DNA from 4 places in the Leptolyngbya sp. 7M genome. Region 4 is predicted to be linked to each of the others. Evidence: riboswitches for the same ligand, from Rfam matches in the RefSeq annotation. Region 4 holds a riboswitch; each other region holds the start of a gene.
What was found. A riboswitch is a leader RNA that binds a small molecule or an ion and turns the genes downstream of it on or off. The one in region 4 is predicted to bind cobalamin.
Positions count from the first base shown of each region.

Region 1 (4,541 bases), 2.7 Mb from region 4:
AATCAGCTTCAGTTCGTCCAAAAACTCCTTGCCGGACCGATAGACCAGAGCGGGATTAATTTCTGGCACTTCAAACTGGGGATAGTCGCCGTTATAGAGCTGGAGGCTGCGATCTCGCGTATTTTCTAACCGTCTCTGAATGTAAGCCAGCTTCAGGCGGTAGGGTTCTTGGCGATAGCGGATCGCCAACTGCTCGTAGATATCGGGCATCTGCACCTGGTCTTGCTCCAACGATTCCAGCAGATCGGGCAGCACATCACTCCAGTGCAGAGACATGCTCAACAAGTTGATCAGGTTGTGCACCGAGTTAATATACTTGCCCAAAACCAAATTGCGCTGGTAACAGGCGGTTTTCCAAGTGACTTCTGGCGTTACCGAGGGGTTACCATCGCGGTCGGCACCAACCCAAGAGCCGAACTTGCAGAAATTGTGCTGCGGCGGACGCAGACCTGGGAAGGTCGTGTGGAGCGAACGACAAAACCGCTGATAGAGCTGGGGGATGGCGTCAAATAAGACCTCATGGAAATAGTGCAGCGCGTAGTCTACCTCGTCCAAAACCGTGGGCTTAAACTGGTGCAGCTCATCGGTCCGCCACCATAGTCGAATCTCGTCCATCAGCTGGTCGCGCAAATCTTCGGTTTCCCACGAGGATGAAAGTCCTAGCGCTCGCAGACTTTCTTCAGCGGCATCCAGTTGACGCAAGATTTTAGCGACTCGGCGCTGTTTATCGCGAATTGTGTGACTCCACCAGAAGCCTTTACGAGAGTCATGATGATCGGTGGGCTGATCGGAGTACAGGTGATGATGACGATGCAAACCAATCCACCAGATTGGTCCCTTTTGCAAGGATAGGGTGCCACAGAAAACAAGAATGTACTCTAACCATTTCGGAACTTTGAAGCTACGGTGAGCCACGAGGCGATGCCATCCGAGAGTAACGCCTAGTGCTCCTGTGATCCAATAGAGTAACAATGCCACAGCCACTCCTGTCCAGCTAAAAAATTGAGGAAAGAATGCCAGCAATGACGTTAAATGAAGTACAGTGTGAACGATAATATTACTCCAATTATATTTTGGTTTTGCGGGAACTGCAGCAGTCATGGTTTAACCTCAATTCATACGACGTTTGTAACAAACCGCAACCCCGATCGACGAAGCCAATCACTTGAGTTGAAAGCGGTATAGGAATGTTCTCTAACTTCCTTCACTGCACCCTGCATTACCATCTGATCACTTTTGATCAAATTCATCCACTGAAACTAAGCGACTTGCCGCTGGGGAACTAGCACTACAACAGACCATTCAACCATCGACTCAGCCGGGCTAACGCTCAGTTGGTTCTTACGCTATTCGCCTCGGAGGCATTAAACCAGGTTGAAACTCTGGCCAGCGACGCAACACTTGTTCGCAGCAGTCTACAGGAGAAATCTTCAGATTTTGCAGCAGACTGCAATCTACTTCATCATTGCCATTGACCAGAGCCACAATTGCTCGCATGGGATCATAGGTTTCGATTGTCTCCAGCAGAGCATCAACCACGTCTTCCTCCAGATCCAGTCTGCGTAAGTAGTTTGCAGCTCGGCACCGAGGAATAAAAGCCGGTCTAAACGCTACCAGATCAAGGCTCCAGTCAATAGCTGGATGAAGAGCGTCTATGATCTCACAGACCACCATACCCCGTCCAGCATTCAAGTATTCATTCCAAGCTATGTATCCAATGATTAAAATATTTTGTCGAATAAACGAACCTTGCCAGTGACTGACATACCCAGGCCAGACACCATTGCTGTATTGCATGCTTGCTCTCCCATGCCAGATTTTCTGCGTTCACTCTATCTCTAAAGAACGAGAATTCCTGTTTCTCGTATCGTTCTTTGCACATAACATACGTCGCACGTCGCACGTTCTTTCGCGAGTTTCTCCGTACGCTCAAGCCCTAATTCTAGTCACGTGTCCAGCAGATGCCTCAATTTCTATACCATGCTCTAATTACAATTCTATGCTGCTTATCAACAGAGACTGGAAGCTGATGCAGATCTAAATCAGAGCGTTTACAACTAATTAATTCTAGGAGAGCCAAGTTCACCATCATCCGTACCTCGCAGATGAAAAACAACAGGAAACGAACCACTTGACGTATTGAATCAATGCATTAGATCAATACACCGAAGTGCGTTGGCGCTATTGGCGAGCATCCTGACTTACGATTTCAAATCGAGAATAGATTTTGGATCGCGCTGATGCAGCTAATCAAAAATCATCCATCTCGCATCGCTTACAGTTGCGGGACAGTGTCGGATTTGCACCGAGCTTTCCCCCTTACGTCTGATGGCTGCTCCCCACCAGAACCAATAGGCTATTTGCAGATTAACACACCCAATGCTTAACAGCCCACTATCTTAGATTAATGAGACTGAATGGCATATCAGCCAGCTTTGGGAACTAACTTTGAAACCAAGCTGCCAGCGCTAGGGCTAACCCATCAGCCGCATCATCGGGACGGGGAATTTTTATCAAGATTCAACTCTCGGGCTACGGCTTGCTGCACCTCCTGCTTGCCAGCATTGCCATACCCGGTCAGGGCCTGTTTCACCTATTCACAGGCGCTTTTGCAGCTAATCGTCCCAACGGCGACATCCTCACCCTGACTCACGATCTGACTAGCGATACTGTGTTTCTCCGACGCACCAACTTGGGCCCGGTTACGCTGAAGGTTGATACCGTCGAACGGTTTGAAATTAACGGTGTTGAAGGCAATGATACCCTCACGGTGGGTAGTTTAATCGGCTCTGGGGTTTCTTCGATTCGCTTCTCTGGTGGATCTGGCAACGACTTCCTGGATGCGCGGGATAACGGTAGGGCCACGATGAATATCTTTGGTGATTTTGGCAACGATAATCTACTAGCAGGCAATCAGAGCGATACGATGGAGGGCGGCGCAGGCAGCGACAATCTGTTCGGCAACAATGGCAATGACGTTTTGCTAGGTGTGAATTCGGGCGACTTTGTCAATCCGGGGCGTGGTGAGATCGATACTCTGATCGGTGGTGCAGCAAGAGATCGATTCGTCTTAGGCGATCGGGCTGGTGGTCGGGCGCGAGTTTTTTATGACGATGGCAATAATGACTTTGACGGCGGCAACGACATCAGGACAGGCATGGATGGCGTCAGCGATTTCGCCCACATTGTAGATTTCGTTTCCGGTCTGGATATAATTCAACTGGTTGGAGCACCAAATGAGTATGTAATTCGGGATCTTGATCCTCGCGGTCCACTCAGTCGAGGTACAGTTGCTCAAGATGTGGGAATTTTCAGGCCGCGTCCGAATCTGTTTGCACCCGATGAGCTGATTGCGATTGTGCAGGATGTTGGCAGTGGTACGCTCAATCTCAATAATAGAAACCAGTTCGTCTTTGTTTAGATGCATTATAAAAATGTAATCTGAACGTCTCCTAAACAACTTTAGTTTGTGTCTCCTTGATGTCCTCTGATCTTGCCAGAATTTATCTGCGGGATCAGAGTTTTCTTTTTGAGATTGGAACGTACCCAAGAGTGGTATATCTTTCTACTTTAAAGTATATTTGTAATTTTCTAACTTTCGCTTACTGGCAACTTCAACTTTAAATCCTAGATTAGATTCATGGTTGAACAAAAGCTTGATTCGAAGTAAAGACAAAAGATTCATTCAATTGACTATTTTCGAATAAGAATAAAGTAATTTTTCAATCAAACGCAAACAAAATCACTGATTTATTTTAAAAAGGACGAACGAACGATGGCTCTCATTAATGGATCGGACTTAAACGACAATATTACTGGTGATCGTTCAGGAGTTGCTGAAAGAGATATCATCAACGGGTTGACAGGCGATGATACCTTAAGTGGTTTAGGTGGGAACGATTCCCTCAACGGGGGTGACGGGATTGATATCTTAATCGGCGGCGAGGGTGATGACTTTTTGGCTGGTAATCGCGGAGACGACCGCATGTTTGCTGGCGATGGCAACGACCGCATGTTCTGGATCGATGGTGATGGCAGTGATGTGATGCTCGGTGGCGCAGGAAGTGATACGGTCGAGTTCGTAGGCTCTGCTAAAGCAGGTGACACCTTAACCCTAGAGCAAGGTGCTGGAAATGACAGTGTACGCCTCAGCCGCACCAATCTGGTTCCGATCACACTGAACATTTTTGAGGTCGAAACCATTAATATTGCTGGTGTCGAAGGCAGAGACACTCTGTTTATTGGCAGACTTGGCGAAACCTCACTGTCTAAAATCAACTTCTCTGGCGGAGCAGGCGATGACTTACTGAGTGTTAGCAATAACCCTATGCCTCAGATAGATGCTAGAGGTGATTCAGGCAACGACAACCTGTTTGGTGGCAACCAGAACGACATCCTGAACGGGGGGTCAGGCAATGATGCTTTGTTTGGCGGCGGTGGCAATGACAGTAGTGGCTTGGGGCGTGTTGGCTGGGGCTTGAGTGGCCTCGGCCCTACTGGGAACTGAAGCTGCTAAATTCAAATTGCTCGCTAAAGTGGAA
Region 1 is NZ_CP070897.1:4,814,214-4,818,754, forward strand. It holds gene JVX88_RS24845 (phosphoenolpyruvate carboxylase) at 1-978, opposite strand, end outside; gene JVX88_RS24850 (hypothetical protein) at 1,342-1,797, opposite strand; cobalamin riboswitch at 2,169-2,368, opposite strand; gene JVX88_RS43285 (hypothetical protein) at 2,540-3,421, shown strand; gene JVX88_RS24865 (calcium-binding protein) at 3,776-4,507, shown strand; gene JVX88_RS24870 (S-layer homology domain-containing protein) at 4,409-4,541, opposite strand, start outside.
Region 1: linked by a shared signal. The riboswitch ahead of JVX88_RS24850 (hypothetical protein) and the one ahead of JVX88_RS02480 (ABC transporter substrate-binding protein) in region 4 are both predicted to bind cobalamin.

Region 2 (4,541 bases), 2.9 Mb from region 4:
GCCTATTCCGTCAAAAAGCGTTCGCGTTCCGCGATGTTCAAGCACGTGCCGATAGATAACCGTAAAAAGTGCAACTAAAGGTATTGCGACGAATACGCCGGGAATACCGGCTACCTGTTCACCAGCCAAGACTGAAAGGATTATGAGCAGCGGATGCAGATGCAGTCCACCTCGGACAATTCGCGGATAAGTAACATAGTCGTGAAATATCCTGAGCGCGATAAGAAATATCGCTACATACAAGGCCCTCCACGGATCCTGTCCGAAAGCAGCTGTTGTTGTCGCAATAATGCCTATTGAAAGTGGGCCGAGCAGTGGGACAAATTCAAAAATGCCTGCTAATATGCCCAAAAGCAGGGCATATCTTAATCCAAGAAAGTAGAATCCGATCGTGCAAATAGTTCCGATCAGGACGCACGAGATCAGTTGCGCGCGTGTGTAGGCCGCAAGCGTTGAATTTATGTCCTGCATCACTGCATCCGCACGAACGCGCAAACGTCCGGCGGGGAAAAATCTTAATACCGCAAGCCTGATGGAGTTTATGTCCTTTAGCAAAAAAAACGTTAGAAACGGGACGACGACCAGAAACGGCATATACGTAACAGCATTTATAACCGCATTGCCGAATGCGGCTGTAACTTGCTGGCCGATCATAGCTGCCTGATCACTTATCCGTGATTGGAACTCTTCTGGGATACGAAGACGGTCGAATCGCCGATTCAGATCGTTCAGTGTCTGCCTTGCTGAAATCGCAAAGGCAGGCAGGCTCTCACCAAGCTCTTTCCCCTGCTGCACAACACGCGGTGCAATGTAAGAGATACCGGTGCCTAACAACCCGAAAACTAAAATGAATGCCAATACGATGGCCAGCGAACGCGGCATAACGCGTTCAAGTCCGCGCGATTTGAACGGCAGCCGGATAAGCTTTACCAATGGATCGATCAGATAGGCAAGAAAGATGGCGATAACCAAAAGGAAGAAAAGGTAGGTTAACGATGTGATGATCACCTCAAGCCGATTGGCGATGAAAAGAAGGATAAGCGTTACGACAACTATTCTGACAACAGCCCCGACCGAGGGCCATGAACTATCGATCAAAGGCCGTTTCGGACGCAACGTACCTTCTGGCACCGCTATCGTCGGCTCTTCTGAACTAATAGGTGATCCTTCCTTTTCGTCCATCTGTCTGCCCTCTATGCAATTACCTGGCAAATGCTACCGAACCCGATCCTCGTTCTTAAGATCTATTCCCGATGTTTGCTGTCCAACCGAAACATCCTGAACATCAAAACGCTGGCGGACCGCAGACAGGATCTCTGACGTTAGTACGAAGTTCGTACCAATGATCAACGCTTTGCCCTCGTCAGAGATCTCACGACGGTTAACCTCGCTTGGGATGTTGGCGGCAAGATACCGCTTATCATCGGCGTCGAATGGGCCGTCGTCTTTTCGACGGATCACGTAGATAGCCTCAAAGCCTGCGGTCCGCATTGATCCGAGATCAGTTTCAAAACTGGTTCTGGCCGGTTCTACTTTCTGTTCGAATACATTTGCGGGCGGATTTTCCTCGCCGGATCGGATTATGCGCTGATTCGGTCCGCACCCTGTAGAGCTAAAGGCTGCGATAAACGCAATTCCTAAGATAATATGCCTAAAGATCATTTAGGATCCTGGTTCTCGTCGTTAACGTCGGGATCTTCCACTGGGATATTAGCATTTGAGCGACGTTCCTCTTCATCAAGGATTCGTTTTTCTTCCTCGGTCTCCGGTTCGTCATCGACTGCCGGAGGCTGCCCTTTAATGGCTCTGATCCTCAAGATCCTTGCCTCATCGTCTTCGTAAACGATGTCCGCCCAGCCGGTATCAAGCAGTTTTGCGATCATCGTTTCATTCTCACGAGCATCCGCAAAAACATAGTTCGCACCGAAGCGATCACGGATCGCCGGCCCGGCCTCATCCATCTTCCCCTCGGTTATCTCCGTCAGCAACTTATACAGATCGGGATCTTTTGAGTAAAGATAATTCGGATCAAGCCCGTAAACATAGCTGTGCTTCTGGTTATAAAAGAACAGCTTCGGGAAATCGTCCCAATTCGCATTGAAGATACGTTCACCGGCCGGCATGTTTTCTTCTCCGCGGTCGTTAATTCCGGTCGCCCAGGCCATTGCCCGCTCGTAGCGGTCGTTTGCCTCATTTGCCGCGATCGTTCCCATCAGGCCGCCATGGTCGATGCCGAATCGCTGCAAACCGACCATACCGATCAGAAAATAGATGAAGAGAAAGCCACCGATAATCCAAACGGCCGCTTGTTATTGGCTTTTACGGGCACAGCGACCACCTAAGCGACGACCTACTAGTGAGGTTGCTAGTGTACCACTGCCGCTTGCTAGGGAATGTGGCTAGGGAAACGATCAGTCATTCAACCCAATGAGGTAAAGATAGTGCTAGTGCAGGCATCCTGCTCGTTTCCGGTGCGATGTTTGTAGGTAATAGAGCAACTTTTAGCTTGTTTAGGTCAACCGGGCGGTACCGGCGGTAATACTGCTACTAGTCCGCGTTTCATGGCGGCGGGCCGCTCTCCATAGGGAACATTGCCGGTTGGATGGTGAGTATATTGGCGACCAAACTGCATCAGCTCTGGAATTGATTGCTGAGGCGACAGGTCACTAAAGATGAAGGTCAGTTTCTCAGCTGCCGCAAATGCCACCACACAGGAGCGACTACAGACGCCCATACAGCGCACTGGTTGAATCTGAATGCGCTCATGCCAATCACAATCGTTTACTGCTGCCGTGATCTGGTTGAATAGCTGTTCACCCCCACTCAGTCCAGCACCATGCGATTCAGGCTGTGGCTGATTGGTTTTAGAAAATCGGCAAAGAGTGCAAACAAACAAAGTATGGTGAGTCATAGTTGATGATATTGAACAAACAAAACTGATAACTAGGTGTAATTTCTAATTGATTTTGGATTAATTTTGAGTTGATTTTCATTGCTGCATCAACTTGAACAATCCGAGTGGCTGGCTAGAGCTAATAACAGATCATCAAGCGGCGGATATCAAGCAAATTGTTAGCAATTTTTCGTTAGCGGCAGGCAGAATGCTTGTGCACACACGCAAGTGTATGCTGCTTGATTAGCTTGCATCGTCTAGGATTATAGATTCGTGAACTATGCTGAATAACTCATTTACCCATCGCGCTTTACTAATCGCAGCCAAATTTGTCAGCCCAAAAGCCGCCAGCAAGTAATCGCTCAATAGAGCACTGGCTCTATTACTCGTGGATTGGCGCAAAAAAAATCGGAAACGAGATGGTGCAGCGATGCCCTGGCCGTAAGACAGGCCAGATTTGAATTTTGTTACTAGCAAGTAAGGCAGAAGTCAAAATCATCTATACCTCGCAGATGAGAGACGGTGAATCAAATCGGCGGGCATTCTGACTGGGAAAGTTACTTGCACCTTCCTTCACAGCTGCGGGACAGTACCGGACTTGCACCAGATTTTCCCCCTTACGTCTGATGGCTGTTCCCCACCAGAGCCGATCTCAATGCAGTACCACCATACCACCAATGCGGGATAACGGGCATCTGAATTCACCAGGCTTTACGATTGCAATATACGATTGCAATAAATTTATTCGCTTTGCCTATCAAACCGGAGTATCAGAGTGACTGACTACATCCTCTGGTTTGGATTGAGCTGACTTGGCAAGGGCTGCTTGCTTCGCTTCATAAAACCGATAGGCAATTTGTCCCAAGGAGTAGATCAACACAGCGTTACTGGCAATCCCAATGCCCGCTCCAACCAGCGGAATCGCTTCAACCAAGCTCAACCCGGTCTTGAGCACGCCTGATCCCCCGGTGGATAAACCCCAAATCGCTAAAACTTCGCCGCGTCGGGTTGGCTCATGTAGCGAAAACCCGTATACTGCCGCAATTCGATAGACCATATCGGCCTGTAGAGCAGTTACCGCCGCAATATCAAGGGCCAACAGACTAATCGCAGCAGGCGGTATAACGTTCGTGACTAGACCAGCTCCAGCCGCCTTCATGGCAGTATCGGCAATAATCCGCTGTGCTAATTCACCAGAGGTTTCTAACGGATACTGTTGCCGCAGGGCTGCCACTTCCCGCTCCACCTTTTCCACGTTCACCTGTCCCAAGGCGGCCATCAACCAGTTGACACCCGGTACCTTTGTGGCGAATTGCACAACTGGATTTTCGGCAATCGGGGTAACAATCCGGCCCACAGTCTCGGTTCCCTGCTCCAGCATTTCCTGTAGCACCGGCATGATTGTGGTTTCGGCGGTGGTAGTTACCGCAGTCAGCATCTGGTTGAATTGGTCAATCGGATTGTTAGGGGTTGACATAGGGCAGATAGGAATTGGAAGAACGAAGTGGGACTACTCGATCATACCGTCCACTCTAGTGGAGATAGGCTCCAGTCCACGTCTACCTTTCGATGGTTCTCGCCATGCTTCTGGTGATAGCTCTCGTCAACAGCTACTCCAGTGCTGCCCGCAAGATCTGGAAGACGGCCT
Region 2 is NZ_CP070897.1:3,359,357-3,363,897, forward strand. It holds gene JVX88_RS16705 (AI-2E family transporter) at 1-1,182, opposite strand, end outside; gene JVX88_RS16710 (hypothetical protein) at 1,216-1,662, opposite strand; gene JVX88_RS16715 (hypothetical protein) at 1,659-2,255, opposite strand; gene JVX88_RS16720 (DUF1636 family protein) at 2,516-2,911, opposite strand; cobalamin riboswitch at 3,410-3,559, opposite strand; gene JVX88_RS16725 (EcsC family protein) at 3,651-4,370, opposite strand; gene JVX88_RS16730 (hypothetical protein) at 4,504-4,541, opposite strand, start outside.
Region 2: linked by a shared signal. The riboswitch ahead of JVX88_RS16720 (DUF1636 family protein) and the one ahead of JVX88_RS02480 (ABC transporter substrate-binding protein) in region 4 are both predicted to bind cobalamin.

Region 3 (4,541 bases), 2.6 Mb from region 4:
GAAGCTCAACCCCGTGGTTTCAAGTTTGGCTTGAATCGCAGCTACTGGCTGGGGATAGTGAGTTTGGTAGAGGGCAATCAGCTCGAATAGGTCCTGAAAATAGGTCTCAGCATGGTTAACATTGCCGTAAATAAAGTTGACGGGGTTATTAATTTCATGCGCAATACCCGCCACCATCTTGCCCAGCGATGACATTTTTTCAGCTTGAATTAACTGAATTTGGGTCGATTGCAATTTCTCCAATGTTTCCGTCAGATGTTGGTTCTTGTTGTGTAACTCCTGGGTCCGCTGTTCAACTTTCTGTTCCAGTGTGTTGTAGAGTAAAGCGTTTTGCAACGAGATCGCGGCCTGTGCCATCAGCAGTTGCAGTACCTCTACCTGATCGCTCGTAAAGGCTCCCGGAGTCAAATTATTTTCCAGATACAGAATGCCAATCAACCGGCCCTGGTTATGAATCGGTGTACACAAAGCGCTCTTGGGTTGGTGGGCCAGGACATAGGGATCGGCGGAGAAAGGGGCTTCGATGCGAACATCATCGATAATCAGCGTTTCGGCGGTGCGAGCCACATAATTCAGCATCGATTCTGGCACCACTTGACTGGATTCCACTGCCATAGCCGATCGTAACGTTGGTGCAACCTGATCCCCCGACTGAGCGGCAACCACCCACTGCTCGTCTTGGCGCAACATCAGCACGCTCTTCTGTGCTCCAGCATTTTCAATCACCACCCCCATCAACTTAGATAACAGTTGATCGAGTTGAATTTCGCTGGAAAGGGCTTGAGATGCCTTAATCACGGTAGTCCAATCTAATGCTTTAGAACCACCCAGGCTGTTGTAGGCAGAACTAGAGCCGGTAGAGCTGAGGGTAACTCGTCTAAGCGGCATTCGTTCAGGCTGCGGTGCCGTGATCAGCAGGGTGGGATAGTCTTGCTCCAGTCGGACTACTTTTGTCTTGGCGCCCCAGCGAACATAGGCGTAGTAAGCATCGGTCAAATAGACCTGAGCGATCTTGGCTTTGCCCCATTCCAGGTAGAATTTGCCCGCAAGTTCATTGGCTAGCGCTTCTTCCTGGTAATAGGCATGAGTGGCTGCACCCGCAATCGCCTGATCATAATGCTCTATTGCCAGCGTTGGTTGTCCCAAAACGCGATATTGTTCTGCGGCAATCAGATGGACTTTGTGCAGAAAATTCATCGGTGCGGCGTTTGCCCATTGCTGCATCTTTGCCTGGTTACTCTGCACTTTTTCTAAAATTGCGGACTGCTCCAGTGCGGTTGCATCAGGATAACTCGCCAATCTAGCCAGTGAATCGTAGAAATAAAATGCCGGAATGAAATACAAGCCCGTCACACCGTCAATATATTGCTCGGCTATTGTTGCATAGTGAACGGCCTGCTGAATTTCCCCAAACAAGTAGCTGATAATCAGTTTATTGAAATAAACCTGATAGATCGCGTACCGATCATCCGCCTGTTGATGCAACAGCAACGAGGATGTTTCATCATACGCCTCTCCGACCAAATGAGCCGGATTCTCTGGCGATTCCAGCAAGTTTAATACAGCCTGTCGATAAATTTCGTGATAGGTCAGTGTGTTAATTTGCTTGATTTGAGTCAATGCCGCACTGTAGGTCGCGAATTGTCCTGCGAGCTGATTCAGTTCTTGCCCGCAAAAGTAGGCATACTCGTTGTGGTGCAGAATGCAATAGGCGGCATACTCAATATCCCCCACTGCCAGACCATTGTGATACGCCTCCAAAAGCGGCCCAAGCGAACCGGATAGGAGTTGCTGCCAGTGCGTGATCATCCCATAGACAATCGTAAAGGTTTTCGGCTTCAGGGTTGTGGCATCGAGTTGCTCCAACAACTGAATCGCTAACTGGCCAAAGCGATAGGCGGTTTGCGTATCCCCTTGGGTAGCGAGTAACAGCCCATAGTTTGCGTAGGCGAAGGCAGACCAGGCTGAATTGCCATCACCGGTGATTGCTCGCATCCTTTCGGATGGTGCTCCGTCCACTCCGCCTCAGTTTCAAGCTTTTCCTCAGCCGTCCGTTCGGCCAACCTTACCACCGTCGAGCCGCTCCAAAACCAATATCCGCTGGTAAGTATCCCCTCCCCAGGTATGTTTAGCTACAGGCGATGAGATAAGATAGCGGAGCAAACGTGAACAGTAGCTTGAGCGGGAAAGTTTGGTGTAATGCCAACGCTGTGCCGCAACTGTGAGAAAAGTTTTAGGTTCTAAGTTTTAAGTTCTAAGTTTAGTCATTCAAAACTTAAAACTCAAAACTTTTTTAAGCCAGAACACCGTCTTGCTGCTTTTTCACTCTATTTCCTGCGTCGCACAGGGAAGGAGTCCGCTCTCTCCATGACTTTTACCAATAGTAATCATTTGATTCAGGTCTCCCCAGCTGACACCTTGCCGTTCATGCCAGCATCGAGTCAATCGGTGATCCTGCCACCACTGCCGCTCCAGCGTCCTGTCCTGTTGATTGGGCACGGGAGTCGGGATCTAGAAGGACGTCAAGGTCTGCTCGATTTTGCCACCGCCTATCAAGCGCTCGATTCGTCCCGTCCGGTAATTCCCTGCTTCTTGGAGCTAACCGAACCCACGATTCAGCAGGGAGTTGACCAATGCGTTGAGCTGGGCTACACCGATTTATCGGCACTGCCAATTCTGCTGTTCGCGGCTCGCCATAACAAGTTTGATGTTACGAACGAACTAGATCGCGCCCGCCTGCGCCATCCACAAGTGAAATTTCACTATGGTCGCCACTTTGGCATCACTCCTGCCTTATTAGACCTGTGGCGCACGCGGCTGGAGGAATTAGACCGCCCAGAGTGGAACCCTAGAGGCATCGGCCGGCAAGATACGGTGCTGCTGTTTGTGGGGCGTGGTTCCAGCGATCCGGATGCCAATGGCGATGTGTTCAAAATGGCGCGTATGCTCTGGGAAGGCAGCGGCTACCACACTGTGGAAACCTGTTTTATAGGGATTACCCACCCCCGATTGGAGGAAGGTTTCCGTCGCGCTCGGCTATACGAACCAAAGCGAATTATTGTCCTGCCCTACTTCCTGTTTACAGGAGCGCTCGTCAAGAAAATCTTCATGATTACAGCAGAGCAGCAGGAGTTATACCCAGACATCTCAATGGTTTACCTACCGGAAATGGGGCTGCATCCCCAGCTATTTCAGGTATTGCGGGAACGCGAAATCGAAACCCAGCTTGGGCAGGTGCAGATGAACTGCGAAATGTGCAAGTTCCGTCTAGCTGCCGTTGGTCAGGGTGGCCATCACCATCATGACCACGCGCACGACCATGCGCATCACCACGACCACTCCGATAGCCCGCACTCCCACAGCCACGGCCCTTCTCATGGTGATCACCATGCCCACAGTCATGACCACGCGCACAGTCATGACCATCCAGCCAGCGACCCCTACGCTGAGCCAGAGCAATATCATCAACGCATCTGGCAAGTACCGTAAGAAACCGTAAGAAAAGTTTTGAGTTTTGAGTTGGCATGTGGCGTACTTCGCTCTGTCTGCCACCGAGACATTTGTGAGCATTTTTGTAAGCGTTGTAGGATCTGAATGTAGGTGCTAACCAGTTTGGTTCACTGACCTCCTCATTGACCTAACTCAAAACTCAAACCTTTCACTATGACTGATGCTAAAGAATTTAATGTGGGCGATCGGGTGCGAGTGATTGCGCTGCCTGCCTATGTCAAAACGGCTGAACCGATGCCGATGCTGCGTCCACCCAACGTGATTCAATTGGGCGAAGAGGGAGTGGTGCTAGATCGGCGTCCGGGTGGGTTTTGGGGCGTGCGGTTTGCCAAAGGCGCGTTTCTGATGGACAGTCAGTACATTGAAGCTGTTAGCAACTAGACCAAGCCCAGAACAAGATCAAGCCCAGAAAAAGATCAAGCCCAGAAAAAGACCAATTCAGCCACAGCAGGTAAGCAAATCCGTACTACCAGGATCGTGCGTTTCACTGTTGTATTCAGGCCATAGCCGATACAATTCAGATAACTATCAATTTGCCGCATCTGGATAGTTTAATACGGTATTCACTGGGGTTATCGGTATATGAATCAAGCTAAAACCGTTGCGCTATTAGGGTTACTGAGTGGGCTGCTGATTGCACTGGGCTACTGGATCGGGGGATCCAGCGGTGCGCTGATTGGGTTGATCATCGCAGCAGTGACCAATTTCGTCTCCTGGTACTCTTCAGACAAAATTGCTTTGGCGGCCTATCGTGCTCAGCCACTGAGTCAGGCACAAGCGCCCGAACTGTATGCAATGGTGGAGCGCCTATCCCAACGGGCTGGTCTACCGATGCCGCGTCTATATGTGGTGCCATCCATGGGAGCCAACGCCTTCGCTACCGGACGCAATCCGCAAAATGCTGCCGTGGCCGTGACGCAGGGCATTGTCAACCTACTGCCAGCCGATGAACTCGAAGCCGTGATTGCCCATGAACTGAGCCACATCAAAAATCGCGATACCCTAACCCAGGCCGTAGCTGCGACCGTGGC
Region 3 is NZ_CP070897.1:3,097,103-3,101,643, forward strand. It holds gene JVX88_RS15280 (ATP-binding protein) at 1-1,995, opposite strand, end outside; cobalamin riboswitch at 2,139-2,331, shown strand; gene JVX88_RS15285 (sirohydrochlorin chelatase) at 2,368-3,489, shown strand; gene sipA (regulatory protein SipA) at 3,664-3,891, shown strand; gene JVX88_RS15295 (M48 family metalloprotease) at 4,093-4,541, shown strand, end outside.
Region 3: linked by a shared signal. The riboswitch ahead of JVX88_RS15285 (sirohydrochlorin chelatase) and the one ahead of JVX88_RS02480 (ABC transporter substrate-binding protein) in region 4 are both predicted to bind cobalamin.

Region 4 (4,541 bases):
TTTTCACCAACGCCTGCCGCTAAGCGATCAAGTAAATGCCCGGCAAGCCGCTTATCACCCCAACGCTTTACGAGTCCGAGAAGGGCGTCGTTACCTTCGTTCAACGAAGAATGTTTGCCGTCTTCGCCTCGCTCGGCATTGGCAAGCTCCTCTACGAGCAAGTTCAAGAGTCCTTGTTTATGGTTTTCAGTTACCAAGCGAGCGTATCGAAGCCGATCGGACGAGATCTCCATTTCAGCCCGCTCCAACTCATCGACCTCATACTCTTCTTCAGCCGAACCTTCGGTCTCGTTTTTTCCTTCGATTGCTTGTCGCGATTCCTCTTCCTTAATCCAATCCAATTGATAGAATCCTAGAAGGAGTTCGTAAGCACCGTCCCAACGGGTCAGCGGATCATCGATCAACGAGATCAACCATTCGACCACTGCCTTGTCCTTATCACCGGCGGCATTGAAGATCACGTTAAGCTCGTTAATACGTTTTTCGTATGTGGCCAGATCTTCATCTTTCGCTTTTCTGATCGCATCACGATAGTCAACAAGTTCGAGCTGTTCGCCCTCAGAAGCTTTGCGGAGAAACAGTATCACCGTATCGTCCTGTTTAAGCTTCGGACGGCCATAAAGCTCTCCATCTTCCTCATGGTCGCTCGGGCCCGCGACGGGAGTATCCTCGGAAACTTCATTTTCGCCGTCGCCGTCAGAGGTCTCTTCGCCAGAATAACGATATTCTTTCTCCTCTAGGACGAAGGACTTGCGGGTTTCGCCCTTCAGTGCCCTGGAGACGGTAAAGTACGATAGCTCGCGGCGCACGCTGTAATCATCGCCTTGTTCGACGAGTCCGCCATCTTCTGTTCGGTCGAAGGTGGCGACAAAAATGAAGCTACTACGCTTATAAAGAGAAAGAAGTGTTTCCGGTTCTTTTTCGCCGCACCGGCGGGCGTGTGTTTCCACAGGGCTTATAAATGTTGCGGCCAGGAGAACGATCACCATGGCAAACGAAATTAGCGACCTGATCATTTTCGTAAAGCTCCAGATTTCAAAAAGAAATTAGAATCAGCGCCTATTCAGAATGTTGAAATTTCAAAATAGTTGCTTGACCGCAGAAGCATACTCGCTCAGAAACCAAAAAGGCCGAAACGTTCCATTATTCCTGCTCAGAATGCAATTTTCTGTACGCTTCGGAACGGCTGAGTCCATATTCTCTGGCTGCCTTTTTCAGGGCTGTTCGGCGATCGTCGCCTGCGGCCTCCAGTTCGGCTATCCTTTCAGAGATCAAGGGCCTTTCAGTGCTCGGCCTTTCAAGATCGCTTTCGCGTTCCCGGTCAATGATAAGAACGTATTCTCCGCGAGCTTTTGCAGATGAAACGGAGGAAATCATCGAAGAAATTTTGCCGCGGAGGAACTCTTCGTGTACTTTGGTAAGTTCGCGCGCAAGCGATGCGCGACGGTCTCCGAGAATATCGAGGCAATCAGTGAGCGTGGAAGTGATCCTGTGCGGCGCTTCATAGAAGATAAGTGTTGCACCAATGGACCTTAGCTCGGCAAGCCTTTTTCGTCGCTCTGTTATTTTCGCAGGCAGAAATCCTTCAAAAAATATCTTATCGGTAGGGAGCCCGCTGGCTGATGCAGCTGCAACGAATGCTACAGCTCCCGGTATAGGGGTTACTTCAATACCTAGATCGATCGCACGTTTAACAAGTTCATTCCCGGGATCGCTGATGCCGGGCGTCCCAGCATCGGAAACTAGGGCGATCGTTGAACCTTTGATAAGCAGTTCTGCAAGGTGGTCCGACCGCTCACGCTCGTTATGCTCGTGATAACTGACCGTCTTTTTTCTGAGCCCGAAATGATTTAGCAATTTTTGGGTGTGGCGCGTATCCTCGCAGGCGATCAGATCGACCGAGGAGAGCACTTCCAGGGCCCGAGATGAAATATCGCCAAGATTGCCTATCGGTGTTGAGACAATGAAAAGTTTACCGTTATTTTTATCTTCCATCTCCGGTTCGGCTAAATCATAGCAAAGACTTGCCACGGGCAGAACATATACCGGGGCCCGGTTTGCCATATTGACAATCGCCGGATTCGGCATAATATTCTGCCACTTGTTCTTTTGTATCGGAACGTTGCAACTCGTGCATAACAAATCGGAACTTTAAAATGTGGTGATACGTGGGTGGAAGGTTCCCTGCTTACACTGAGAAGATCAATGTGCCGACAGTGGTGATCAACGTCGATGCGGAACCAATCCTTCCGATCGAAGTTACTGCCGACCGGCCCGAAAACATGGTCCCTAATTCGAGATACGTGGCGATAAAAGGCGGCGGACAGGCCTGCTCGGGACTCATGCGGACTAGGTTAACAACGTGATCTTGAGTATTGTTGGGCCCTGGAGTGTATCAGCATCGGATCCAACTTCTTCCGAAGAATCCACGTTAAGGATGCCGGATCAAGAATGAGTTCAGCCGAACCTCCGGATTGCCGAACGAATCGATGTGATCCACTTAGGGCCGCGTTGAATTCTGTCAATAATGAAGCTAATGATCCCGAAGATAACGGCTATCAGGATCAGCAAGACCCCAGTGACCGAGCGAAACCATGTCGGATGGAATAAAACCTGGATCGGCAAGACGTTCACTTTTGAGATATTTCGCCATATTCCCGCAGTCGCGACGGCCGCCGCCAGTTGAACCCGGCACCGCCCACCAGCAAAACCGGCCACCAATATACACGAGCCCCGCGATCACGGCACCTGCACCGGCAACTGCCGAGATCATTTCAAGAACAAAAACAGGGGTGCTTTGGCGTGGCCGTCTTCGTCGTCTTGCAGGAGGAGAATTGTCGTTTTGACTGATAATGTTCATTTCATAGCCTATTTCCGTAATATGATCTTACCACTGTCTTATTAACCGATCGCAAGAGAGTTCACTGACCATACAACCATGCCTTAGTGAATAAAGTCCATTACTAAACGAACGCTATATCAGTATGGTAAGGGTTGACATTCTGCAGCCATGGCGTAATAATCTGCCACTTGCTCTTTTAAATTGGAACGCTGCTGTAATAGTTCAGTTTCAAGGGGGAAGCCGGGTGAGAATCCCGCACGATCGCGTCACTGTGATTCGGAAATTTTGCCGATAAGTCAGGTCACCGACAGCAGCATTTTGCCGATAGCGTGTTTCGCGTAAAAGCACGACAGGCCAACAAAGGCGAAGTTTTGACGCCCTGTTCTTCTTGTTCGCATACGCGCGCGAAGGAGGAGCAGGGCGTTTTTATCTTGGATTTTGGATCTCAGATTTGTGCTTGACTGAAATGAAAGGATATCGGTCTTTGAAAAATGGCCCGTTAGTAATGGCTCTTGTAGTGTGCGGTGTCCTACTTGTTGGCTGTGAAACCCGACGCGCTGTACCCGACGGGCCGGTCACGGGAACATTTACCGACGATCTTGGCCGTGAGGTGAAGGTGCCGGTTCCGATGAACCGGGTCGTTTCGCTTGCTCCGAGCATTACAGAAATGCTTTTTGCTGCCGGAGCAGGTGATCGTCTGATCGGTGTGACGAGCTATTGCAACTATCCGGCAGAAACCGTAAACATCCAAAAGGTCGGCGATACGCTAACGCCCAATATCGAATCCATAGTTGCCCTAAGGCCGCAGGTGGTCTTTGTTTCAACCGCCTCACAGCTTGAGGCTTTTACAACGTTGCTAACCGAACAAAAGATCGCGGTTTACGTCCTGGATGTAAAGAAGATCGACGACGTTCCGGACCGTCTGCGACGCCTTGGGAAGATGTTCTGGACGAATGAGCCAGCGGAAAAAGCCGCCAAGGATTTCGAACAGCGCCAAAAGAATGTAGAAAGCACGGTCAAACAAGCCGAGCGGCCAAAGGTGTTCCTTCAGATATCGAACGAGCCTTTGTTCACCATCGGCAGTGATTCGTTCATGACAGAGCTAGTCGAGCTCGCCGGCGGCATTTCGCTGACGAAGGATATCACTGGCGGGTATCCAAAGATCAGCAAGGAAACAGCGTTAGCAATGGATCCTGATGTGATAGTTCTGTCGGACAGCGACGATAACCGCGAGCCGAATACTGTTTTCAGCAATTCAAAGGCCGTAAAGAATGGAAGAATAATTCGCGTCAACGCAGACATCCTGTCACGGCCGGGCCCGCGTTTGGCCGATGCGCTCGAACAGATCGCCGGGTTTTTGAATAAGTAGAAATTTACGAAAAGCTTCGGGCAGCCAGCTTTTGAAGAAAAAAGAAACATTTTGGTTTGGTTTGATCGCGGCGTTGGTGGTGACGTTGGTTTCAGCCATTCTGCTTGGAAGCGAGCGTGTCTCGGTATTTGAAATGACGGAGCAGGGGCGAGCGATCTTATTCGATATTCGGCTGCCCCGCGTATTGCTGGGGGCGTGTGTCGGAGCAAGTTTGGCGATTGCGGGAGCCTCACTGCAGGCTTTGCTAAGGAATCCGTTGGCCGAGCCCTATCTCCTTGGCGTTTCGAACGGAGCGGCATTGGGGACATTGCTGGCATTTGTTTTTCTGGA
Region 4 is NZ_CP070897.1:505,092-509,632, reverse strand. It holds gene JVX88_RS02500 (hypothetical protein) at 1-1,016, opposite strand, end outside; gene rsmI (16S rRNA (cytidine(1402)-2'-O)-methyltransferase) at 1,144-2,088, opposite strand; gene JVX88_RS02490 (hypothetical protein) at 2,169-2,366, shown strand; gene JVX88_RS02485 (hypothetical protein) at 2,534-2,860, opposite strand; cobalamin riboswitch at 3,038-3,170, shown strand; gene JVX88_RS02480 (ABC transporter substrate-binding protein) at 3,327-4,211, shown strand; gene JVX88_RS02475 (FecCD family ABC transporter permease) at 4,243-4,541, shown strand, end outside.